2 regions of the Streptomyces dengpaensis genome follow, and region 2 is predicted to be linked to the other one. Evidence: riboswitches for the same ligand, from Rfam matches in the RefSeq annotation. Region 2 holds a riboswitch; the other holds the start of a gene.
The links. A riboswitch is a leader RNA that binds a small molecule or an ion and turns the genes downstream of it on or off. The one in region 2 is predicted to bind glycine.
Positions count from the first base shown of each region.

Region 1: another riboswitch for glycine. It lies ahead of gcvP (aminomethyl-transferring glycine dehydrogenase); the one in region 2 lies ahead of gcvT (glycine cleavage system aminomethyltransferase GcvT).

Region 1 is NZ_CP026652.1:7,457,627-7,461,832, forward strand. It holds gene C4B68_RS34710 (DNA polymerase IV) at 1-807, shown strand, start outside; gene C4B68_RS34715 (PRC-barrel domain-containing protein) at 924-1,295, opposite strand; glycine riboswitch at 1,410-1,505, shown strand; gene gcvP (aminomethyl-transferring glycine dehydrogenase) at 1,683-4,206, shown strand, end outside.
Region 2 is NZ_CP026652.1:2,640,854-2,645,059, reverse strand. It holds gene gcvH (glycine cleavage system protein GcvH) at 1-208, opposite strand, end outside; gene gcvT (glycine cleavage system aminomethyltransferase GcvT) at 398-1,516, opposite strand; glycine riboswitch at 1,551-1,663, opposite strand; glycine riboswitch at 1,664-1,764, opposite strand; gene C4B68_RS11860 (AAA family ATPase) at 1,942-2,619, shown strand; gene C4B68_RS11855 (enhanced serine sensitivity protein SseB) at 2,733-3,500, shown strand; gene C4B68_RS11850 (enhanced serine sensitivity protein SseB C-terminal domain-containing protein) at 3,750-4,206, shown strand, end outside.

The sequences.
Region 1 (4,206 bases), 4.8 Mb from region 2:
AGGGCCGGGATCACCACCGTCGAGGAGCTCGCCGAGGCGGGCGAGGACGAGCTCGTACGGCTGCTGGGGAAGGCCCACGGGCACGCGCTGTACGCGATGGCGCTGGCGCACGACGACCGTCCCGTGGTGGCCGAGCGGGAGGCCAAATCGGTGTCGGTCGAGGACACGTACGACGTGGACATCCACGACCGGGTGCGGGTCGGCCTGGAGGTGCAGCGGCTCGCCGACCGGTGCGTGCACCGGCTGCGCGGGGCCGGGCTGTCGGGGCGGACCATCGTCCTGAAGGTGCGCAGGTACGACTTCTCGACGCTGACCCGGTCCGAGACGCTGCGGGGGCCCACGGACGACCCCGCGGTCGTACGGGAGGCGGCCGCGCGGCTTCTGGAGGCGGTGGACACGACCGGTGGCGTACGACTGCTGGGGGTCGGCGTCTCGGGGCTGGCCGACTACACGCAGGAGGACCTCTTCGCACAGGCGCGGGCCGCTGCCGCGGAGCCCGCGGCGCAGGAGCACGCGGCGGCGGAGGAGGTGTCGGAGGAGTCCGTCGTGGAGCACGTGCCGCCCGCCGAGCGGCGGTGGCCTGCCGGGCACGACGTGCGGCACTCCGAGTACGGGCACGGGTGGGTGCAGGGCAGCGGCCTCGGCCGGGTCACGGTGCGGTTCGAGACGCCCTACTCCGAGCCCGGGCGGGTGCGTACATTCCGTACGGATGACCCGGCGTTGGAGCCGGCGGATCCGTTGCCGTTGGTGCCACGAAGACCGGGGAGTGCGGAGGGTGTGACCGCCGGCGTGCCTGAGAGGGCATGAGCCCTGCGCCGTGGCAGCTGAGACGGGTCCGCCACCGTGGGTCGTTCGTGGTTGCTCGCGCCTGCGCGACGGAGTCTCGGAATGTCACGGCCCCGCCCCCCCCCACGCGGCACGCGTCAGGCGTCGTCCGTGCCCGCCAAGTGGCCGAAATCGCGGTCCGGCAGCGGCGGAGGGGGCGTCACGTCGAGACCGTAGTGGTGGTAGAGCTGGAGTTCCTGCTCGGGGGAGAGGTGGCGCCCGACGCCGAAGTCAGGGGCGTCCTTGATCAGGGAACGGTCGAAGGGGATGCGCAGGGCGCCCTCGACGAGTTCGCTCGGCTCCAGGGGCACGAAGGCGTCCCTGCTGAACAGGCCGGTACGTATGGCCGCCCACTCCGGGACCCCGGTCGCGTCGTCGAGGTAGACCTCGTCGATCGTGCCGATCTTGGTGCCATGACGGTCGAACGCCTTGCGGCCTATCAGGTTGCGCGGATCGATGTCGGTCTGCACGGGCCCTCCACTTGGTCGCAACTCATCCGTAAGCACTACAAAAGAGCACATTGAGGAAGGCGGCCACTCGAAGGCTCGGGTCCAGTCCTCGCTGGTAGGCTGGCAGGCGGCTGCTGACCCCGTGCGGGAGAGTCCTCCAGACTTCACCGGAGGCGCCGAAGGAGCAAATCCTCCCCGGAATCTCTCAGGCTCACGTACCGCACGGACGAGGTCACTCTGGAAAGCAGGGCGGTTGCTCGACGGCTTCCGCCCTCACCGACGGTGAAAACCGGTCGTCAGCCAACGGACCGGTGAAGCTCTCAGGTTGAGATGACAGAGGGGGAGGCCGTCGGGGTACCCGTGCCGGGGTGCCCCTCGAAGGTCGCGTCAGACCAGGAGGCCTCCGCAATGACCGCCCATCGCATTCCGCTCTCCGAGCTCGAACAGGGAATCCCCTTCGAGCAGCGCCACATCGGGCCCGACTCCGAGGCACGGGCCAAGATGCTCGCGCAGGTCGGGTACGGCTCGCTCGACGAGCTGACGGCCACCGCGGTGCCGGACGTCATCAAGAACGCCGAGGCGCTGAAGCTGCCGGGCGCCCGCACCGAGGCCGAGGTCCTGGCCGAACTGCGCTCCCTCGCGGACCGCAACCAGGTGCTCGACTCGATGATCGGCCTCGGTTACTACGGCACGTTCACGCCGCCGGTGATCCTGCGCAACGTCATGGAGAACCCGGCCTGGTATACCGCGTACACCCCCTACCAGCCGGAGATCTCGCAGGGCCGCCTCGAGGCGCTGCTCAACTTCCAGACCATGGTCGCCGAGCTGACCGGGCTGCCGACCTCCGGCGCCTCGCTGCTCGACGAGGGCACGGCCGCCGCCGAGGCCATGGCGCTGTCCCGGCGCATGGGCAAGAACAAGAAGGGCCTGTTCCTGGTCGACGCGGACGCGCTGCCGCAGACCGTCGCCGTCATCGAGACCCGGGCCGAGCCGACCGGCGTCGAGGTCGTCGTCGCCGACCTCAGCGAGGGCATCCCGGCCGAGATCGCCGAGCGCGAGATCAACGGCGTACTGATCCAGTACCCGGGCGCCTCCGGTGCCGTACGCGACCTCAAGCCGGTCATCGAGCAGGCGCACGAGCTCGGTGCGGTCGTCACCGTCGCCGCCGACCTGCTCGCCCTGACCCTGCTCACCTCGCCCGGAGACCTCGGCGCCGACATCGCGGTCGGTACGACGCAGCGCTTCGGTGTGCCGATGGGCTTCGGCGGGCCGCACGCCGGATACATGGCGGTGCGCGAGAAGTTCGCGCGCAGCCTGCCGGGCCGGCTGGTCGGGGTGTCCGTGGACGCGGACGGGCACAAGGCGTACCGCCTCGCCCTGCAGACGCGTGAGCAGCACATCCGTCGCGAGAAGGCGACGAGCAACATCTGTACGGCGCAGGTGCTGCTCGCCGTGATGGCCGGCATGTACGCCGTCTACCACGGTCCCGAGGGTCTGAGGACCATCGCCCGCCGGACCCACCGCTACGCCACGATCCTCGCCGCGGGTCTGACGGCGGGCGGGGTCGAGGTCGTGCACGGCGCGTACTTCGACACGCTGACCGTACGGGTCCCGGGCCGCGCCGCCGAGCTCGTCGCGGAGGCGCGCGACCAGGGTGTCAACGTCCACCTCATGGACGCCGATCACGTGTCGATCTCCTGCGACGAGACCACCACGCGCAGGCAAGTGGGCGCCGTGTGGTCCGCGTTCGGTGTCGAGGGCGATGTCGAGGCGCTGGACGCGACGGCGGCCGACACGCTGCCGGGCGCGCTGCTGCGCACCGACGACTACCTCACGCACCCGGTCTTCCACCAGCACCGGTCCGAGACCGCCATGCTGCGCTACCTGCGCAGGCTCTCCGACCGCGACTACGCGCTGGACCGCGGCATGATCCCGCTGGGCTCCTGCACGATGAAGCTCAACGCCACCACGGAGATGGAGCCGGTCACCTGGCCCGAGTTCGGCCAGCTGCACCCCTTCGCGCCCGCCGAGCAGGCGCAGGGCTACCTCACGCTCATCCAGGAACTGGAGGAGCGGCTTGCCGAGGTCACCGGATACGACAAGGTGTCGCTGCAGCCCAACGCCGGTTCGCAGGGCGAGCTGGCCGGTCTGCTGGCCGTACGCGGCTACCACCGTGCCAACGGCGACGAGCAGCGCACCGTCTGCCTCATCCCGTCCTCCGCGCACGGCACGAACGCCGCGAGCGCCGTGATGGCCGGTATGAAGGTCGTCGTCGTGAAGACGGCGGACGACGGCGAGATCGACGTCGAGGACCTGCGCGCCAAGATCGAGCAGTACCGCGACGAGCTGGCGGTGCTGATGATCACGTACCCCTCGACGCACGGTGTGTTCGAGGAGCATGTCGCCGACATCTGCGCGCAGGTGCACGAGGCGGGCGGCCAGGTCTATGTCGACGGCGCCAACCTCAACGCCCTGGTGGGGCTCGCCAAACCGGGCCACTTCGGCGGTGACGTCTCGCACCTCAATCTGCACAAGACCTTCTGCATCCCGCACGGCGGTGGCGGTCCGGGTGTCGGCCCGGTCGGTGTGCGCGCGCACCTGGCGCCGTACCTGCCGAACCACCCGCTGCAGCCCGCGGCCGGTCCGGAGACCGGTGTCGGCCCGATCTCGGCCGCTCCGTGGGGCTCCGCGGGCATCCTGCCGATCTCGTGGGCGTACGTCCGCCTCATGGGCGGCGAGGGCCTCAAGCGGGCCACGCAGGTGGCGGTGCTCTCCGCCAACTACATCGCCAAGCGCCTGGAGCCGCACTACCCGGTGCTCTACACCGGTCCGGGCGGGCTCGTCGCGCATGAGTGCATCATCGACCTGCGCCCGCTGACCAAGGCGACCGGCGTGACGGTCGACGACATCGCCAAGCGCCTGATCGACTACG
Region 2 (4,206 bases):
ACAGGTCGCTCACCGACTTGGTCGACTCCAGCTCACCGCAGGACTCGCCCGCGGTCACCGTGTCACCGACCTCCGGAAGCTGGGCGTAGACGACATCGCCGAGCGCGTTGGCCGCGAACTCGGTGATGCCGACCGTCGAGACGCCGTCCTCGGCGACCGACAGCCACTCGTGCTCCTTGCTGTAGCGCAGCTGCTGGGGGTTGCTCATGGCCTGAATTCTCCTGTACGCGGTGGAGTGGTGATGAACGGGCGGTCTTGGGATACGAGACCCGGCGCGGCGATCTACGTCACGTCGACTCGCCTGTACGGCGTGAGCCGTGTCTGCTTCCGATGCTTGTGGACGTGCCCGCCTCGTGCACCGGCGGACGTGTCTGCTTCGGGCGCTTGCCGGAGGTGTCTACTTCTGGCGCTTGTAGAAGGGCAGCGCCACGACCTCGTACGGCTCGTGGCTGCCCCGGATGTCCACACCGACCCCGGCCGTGCCCGGCGCGGCGTGCGCGGCGTCGACGTACGCCATCGCGATCGGCTTGCCCAGCGTCGGGGAGGGCGCGCCGGAGGTGACCTCGCCGATCACCGTGCCGCCGGCGACGACGGCGTACCCGGCGCGCGGGACGCGACGGCCCTCGGCGACCAGGCCGACGAGGACGCGCGGAGGGTTCTCCTGAGCGCGGGAAGCGGCCTCCCGCAGGGCCTCGCGCCCCACGAAATCGCCCTCCTTCTCGAACTTCACGACCCGCCCGAGCCCCGCGTCGAAGGGCGTGAGGGACGTCGAGAGTTCGTGCCCGTACAGCGGCATGCCCGCCTCCAGGCGCAGCGTGTCGCGGCAGGACAGACCGCAGGGGACGAGCCCGGCCGGGGCGCCCGCCTCGGTCAGCGCCTGCCACAGCTTCTCGGCGTCGGAGGGGGACACGAACAGCTCGAAGCCGTCCTCGCCGGTGTAGCCCGTGCGGGCGATGAGGGCCGGGACGCCCGCGACCGTGCCGGGCAGACCCGCGTAGTACTTGAGGCCGTCCAGGTCGGCGTCGGTGAGCGACTTGAGGATGCCGGGGGACTCGGGGCCCTGCACCGCGATCAGCGCGTACGCGTCACGGTCGTCGCGGACCTCGGCGTCGAAACCGGCCGCGCGCTCGGTCAGCGCGTCGAGGACGACCTGGGCGTTGGACGCGTTGGCGACGACCATGTACTCGGTCTCGGCCAGCCGGTACACGATCAGGTCGTCGAGGATGCCGCCGTCCGCCCGGCAGATCATGGTGTAGCGGGCGCGGCCGACGCCGACGGAGGCGATGTTGCCGACCAGCGCGTAGTTCAGGAGCTCGGCCGCCTGATGGCCGGTGACCGTGATCTCGCCCATGTGCGAGAGGTCGAAGAGACCGGCCTTCGTACGGACGGCGAGGTGCTCGTCGCGCTCGGAGCCGTACCGCAGGGGCATGTCCCAGCCCGCGAAGTCGGTCATGGTCGCGCCGAGCGAGCGATGCAGGGCATCGAGCGCGGTGTGACGGGGTGCGTTGCTGCTCATCGGTGGTGCTCCCAAGGCATGACGGCGAGGTCGTTCCTCCCCATCTGTCATCGGAACCTGAGAGGTTCGTCACGACCCCGGCAAACGGTGGTCCTGACTTGCACCTTGGGTGGAGCCACCGGTCAGCGGCCCGCTTTTCAGATGTGCCTCGCCCGCGCGGTAACGGTGCCTGAGAGATTCAAGGGAGGGACTTGCTCCTTCGGCGCCCGGGTACGCGTACGTCCCCGGAACTCTCCCGCGCGGATTCAAGCGGCCGGTATGCAGTTGGCGGGCACATCATTGCACGCATCCGTCCGGCGCGGCAGGGGCACCCTCGGGGACCTGTAACCGGCCTGTGGCAGTCCACGTACCGAAACGAGAAGCGAAGGTCATTACCTTCTCTTTACACTCAACGGGGATGGGACTCCACACCCAAGGGGAGGACGATCACGGTGAACAGGACCACGGCGTACGCGACGACCTCGGGCATCGCGCTGCCCAAGCCGCCCGGCGCCGCCCGCGCCCGGGAGGCGTGCGGACCGCTGCCGACGGCTGTCGTCCGCGACCTCCGAGCCCGCGCGGGACGCAGCCCGCACGGGCTCCACTTCGGCGCGTCGGACCTCGTCGTGGTCACCGGGCTGCCCGGCAGCGGCAAGTCGACGCTGATGCGCCGGGCCGTCACGGGCGCGCGCATCGACTCGCAGGACACCCGCGACCGCTGGGACGGCCGGATGGTCCACTGGCTGCCGTACGCGGTCTACCGCCCCCTCGTCCGTCTCGCGCACTACGCGGGGCTGCGCCGCGCGCTGCGCTCCGGCGCCGGAGTCGTCGTGCACGACTGCGGTACGCAGGCCTGGGTGCGCCGCTGGCTCGCCCGCGAGGCCCGGCGCCGGGGCGGCGCGCTGCACCTGCTGCTGCTCGACGTCCCGCCCCGCACCGCCTTGGAGGGCCAGCGCGAGCGCGGCCGGGGCGTCTCGCGGTACGCGTTCGCGCGCCACCGCGGCGCGGTCGCACGGCTGCTGCGCTCCGTCGAGCGGGGCGACCTGCCAGAGGGCTGCGGCTCGGCGGTCCTCATCGACCGCGACGCGGCGGACGTGCTGCGCCGGATCGACTTCGGCGGCTGAGCGGTCGTACGAGACCGGCTTGGCCGTCGTGCGAGCTCAGCCCCGCCGCGCCGGTCTCGTGAGCCCATTAACCTTGCGAGCCGGAACAGCGGTTCGGAGCAGGCGGTAGAGAGATGGACTTCCCGGCACAGGCGCACCCCCATCCGCACGGCGGATGGCCCGGCAACGAGCTGGAGGAGGTGCTGTCCGCGTCCCTCGGCGTGCCCTCCGCCGGTGGCCGCATCGTCGAGGTCCTCGGCCGCAGCTTCGTCTGGGTGCCCCTGCCGAACGGCGGCGGTCCGCAGAGCGGCCCGCTCGACCTGCCCATGCTGGAGATCGAGGGCCAGGCGTACGTTCCCGTCTTCAGCTCCGAGGAACAGTTCCGCCAGGTCGTCGGCGGCCACATGTCGTACACGATCGCGCCCGCCGTCGAGTTCGCCCGCGGTCTGCCTCCGCAGGTGGGCATCGCGGTCAACCCGGACGGCGTGGTCGGCGTCCCGCTGCCGCCGCCCGCCGTGGCCGAGCTGTGCCGCGCCGGGCGGACCCCGCTGGACGGGCCCGCGAGCGGCGGCCGGGTGCGGCTGTTCGAGCCCGACTGGCAGGACGACCCGGTGGACTTCCTGTCCGCGGCCTCGGCCGAGTTCGCCGAGACCGGCGTCGTGGTGACCGCCCGCCGCTGCCTGGCCAGCATCGAGGGCGGCGACCCCGTCATGTTCATCGGCGTCGAACTCTCCCTGTGGGAGGGCGATGCCCGTACCCTCCCGCTCGACGCGCTCGGCCGCGCGCTCGGCCGGGTCCCGGTCGACCGCCCCGTGAACCTGGTCCTCCTCGACGTGGCCCAGGATCCGGTGGGCGAGTGGATGCGCGCCAAGGTGCGGCCCTTCTACCAGCAGGGCCACTGAGCTCGGCCGACAGGGCTGCTGAGCCCGTGCCCGAAGGGGGGCGCGGGGTGGTGACAGCGTGCGGCTCCGCCGCGTGGGCGCGACCGGCCACGAACACGACGCACGCGCGCAACAGCGGTAAGCCCACGAGCTCTTGGGCGCTGCTGTGGGCAGAGCCACCTAAGCTGGTTTCATATCCGGGGTCCAGGTTTCACGAAGGGGCGGTTAAAAGTGAGCGCAGGCACGGCCGCGGCCGGGCAGGTCGAGCACATGCTCCGCCAGGTGACGCCGGGGCGTTACGACGCCTATGAGGCGCTCCTGCGCGCGCTCGCGACCCCGTCGTCCGGCCAGGTCTGGATGCTGCTCTGGCACGGCCAGGCCGGCGCCCCGGACGCCCAGTACGGGAACATGGAGGTGGACGGCTTCGGCTACGCGCCCTGCGTCACCTCCGCCCAGGAACTGTCGGCCAGCGGCTGGAACCGCTCGTACGAGGTCGTCGACGGCCTCGACGTCGCCCGCACCCTGTACCCCGACCACTTCGGCCTGTGGCTCAATCCGCACGCCCCGGGCGGCGGTGTCGGCATCCCGTGGCTGGATCTGCGCCGCATCGCGACGGGCCTGGAGCGCCAGCCCGCGGGCCCGCTCCGGCTCTCCGAACCGGGCATCGCGATCCCGCAGTTCTACGCCCTGCTCACGCAGAACGCGCACCGCACCCCCGCCGTACGCT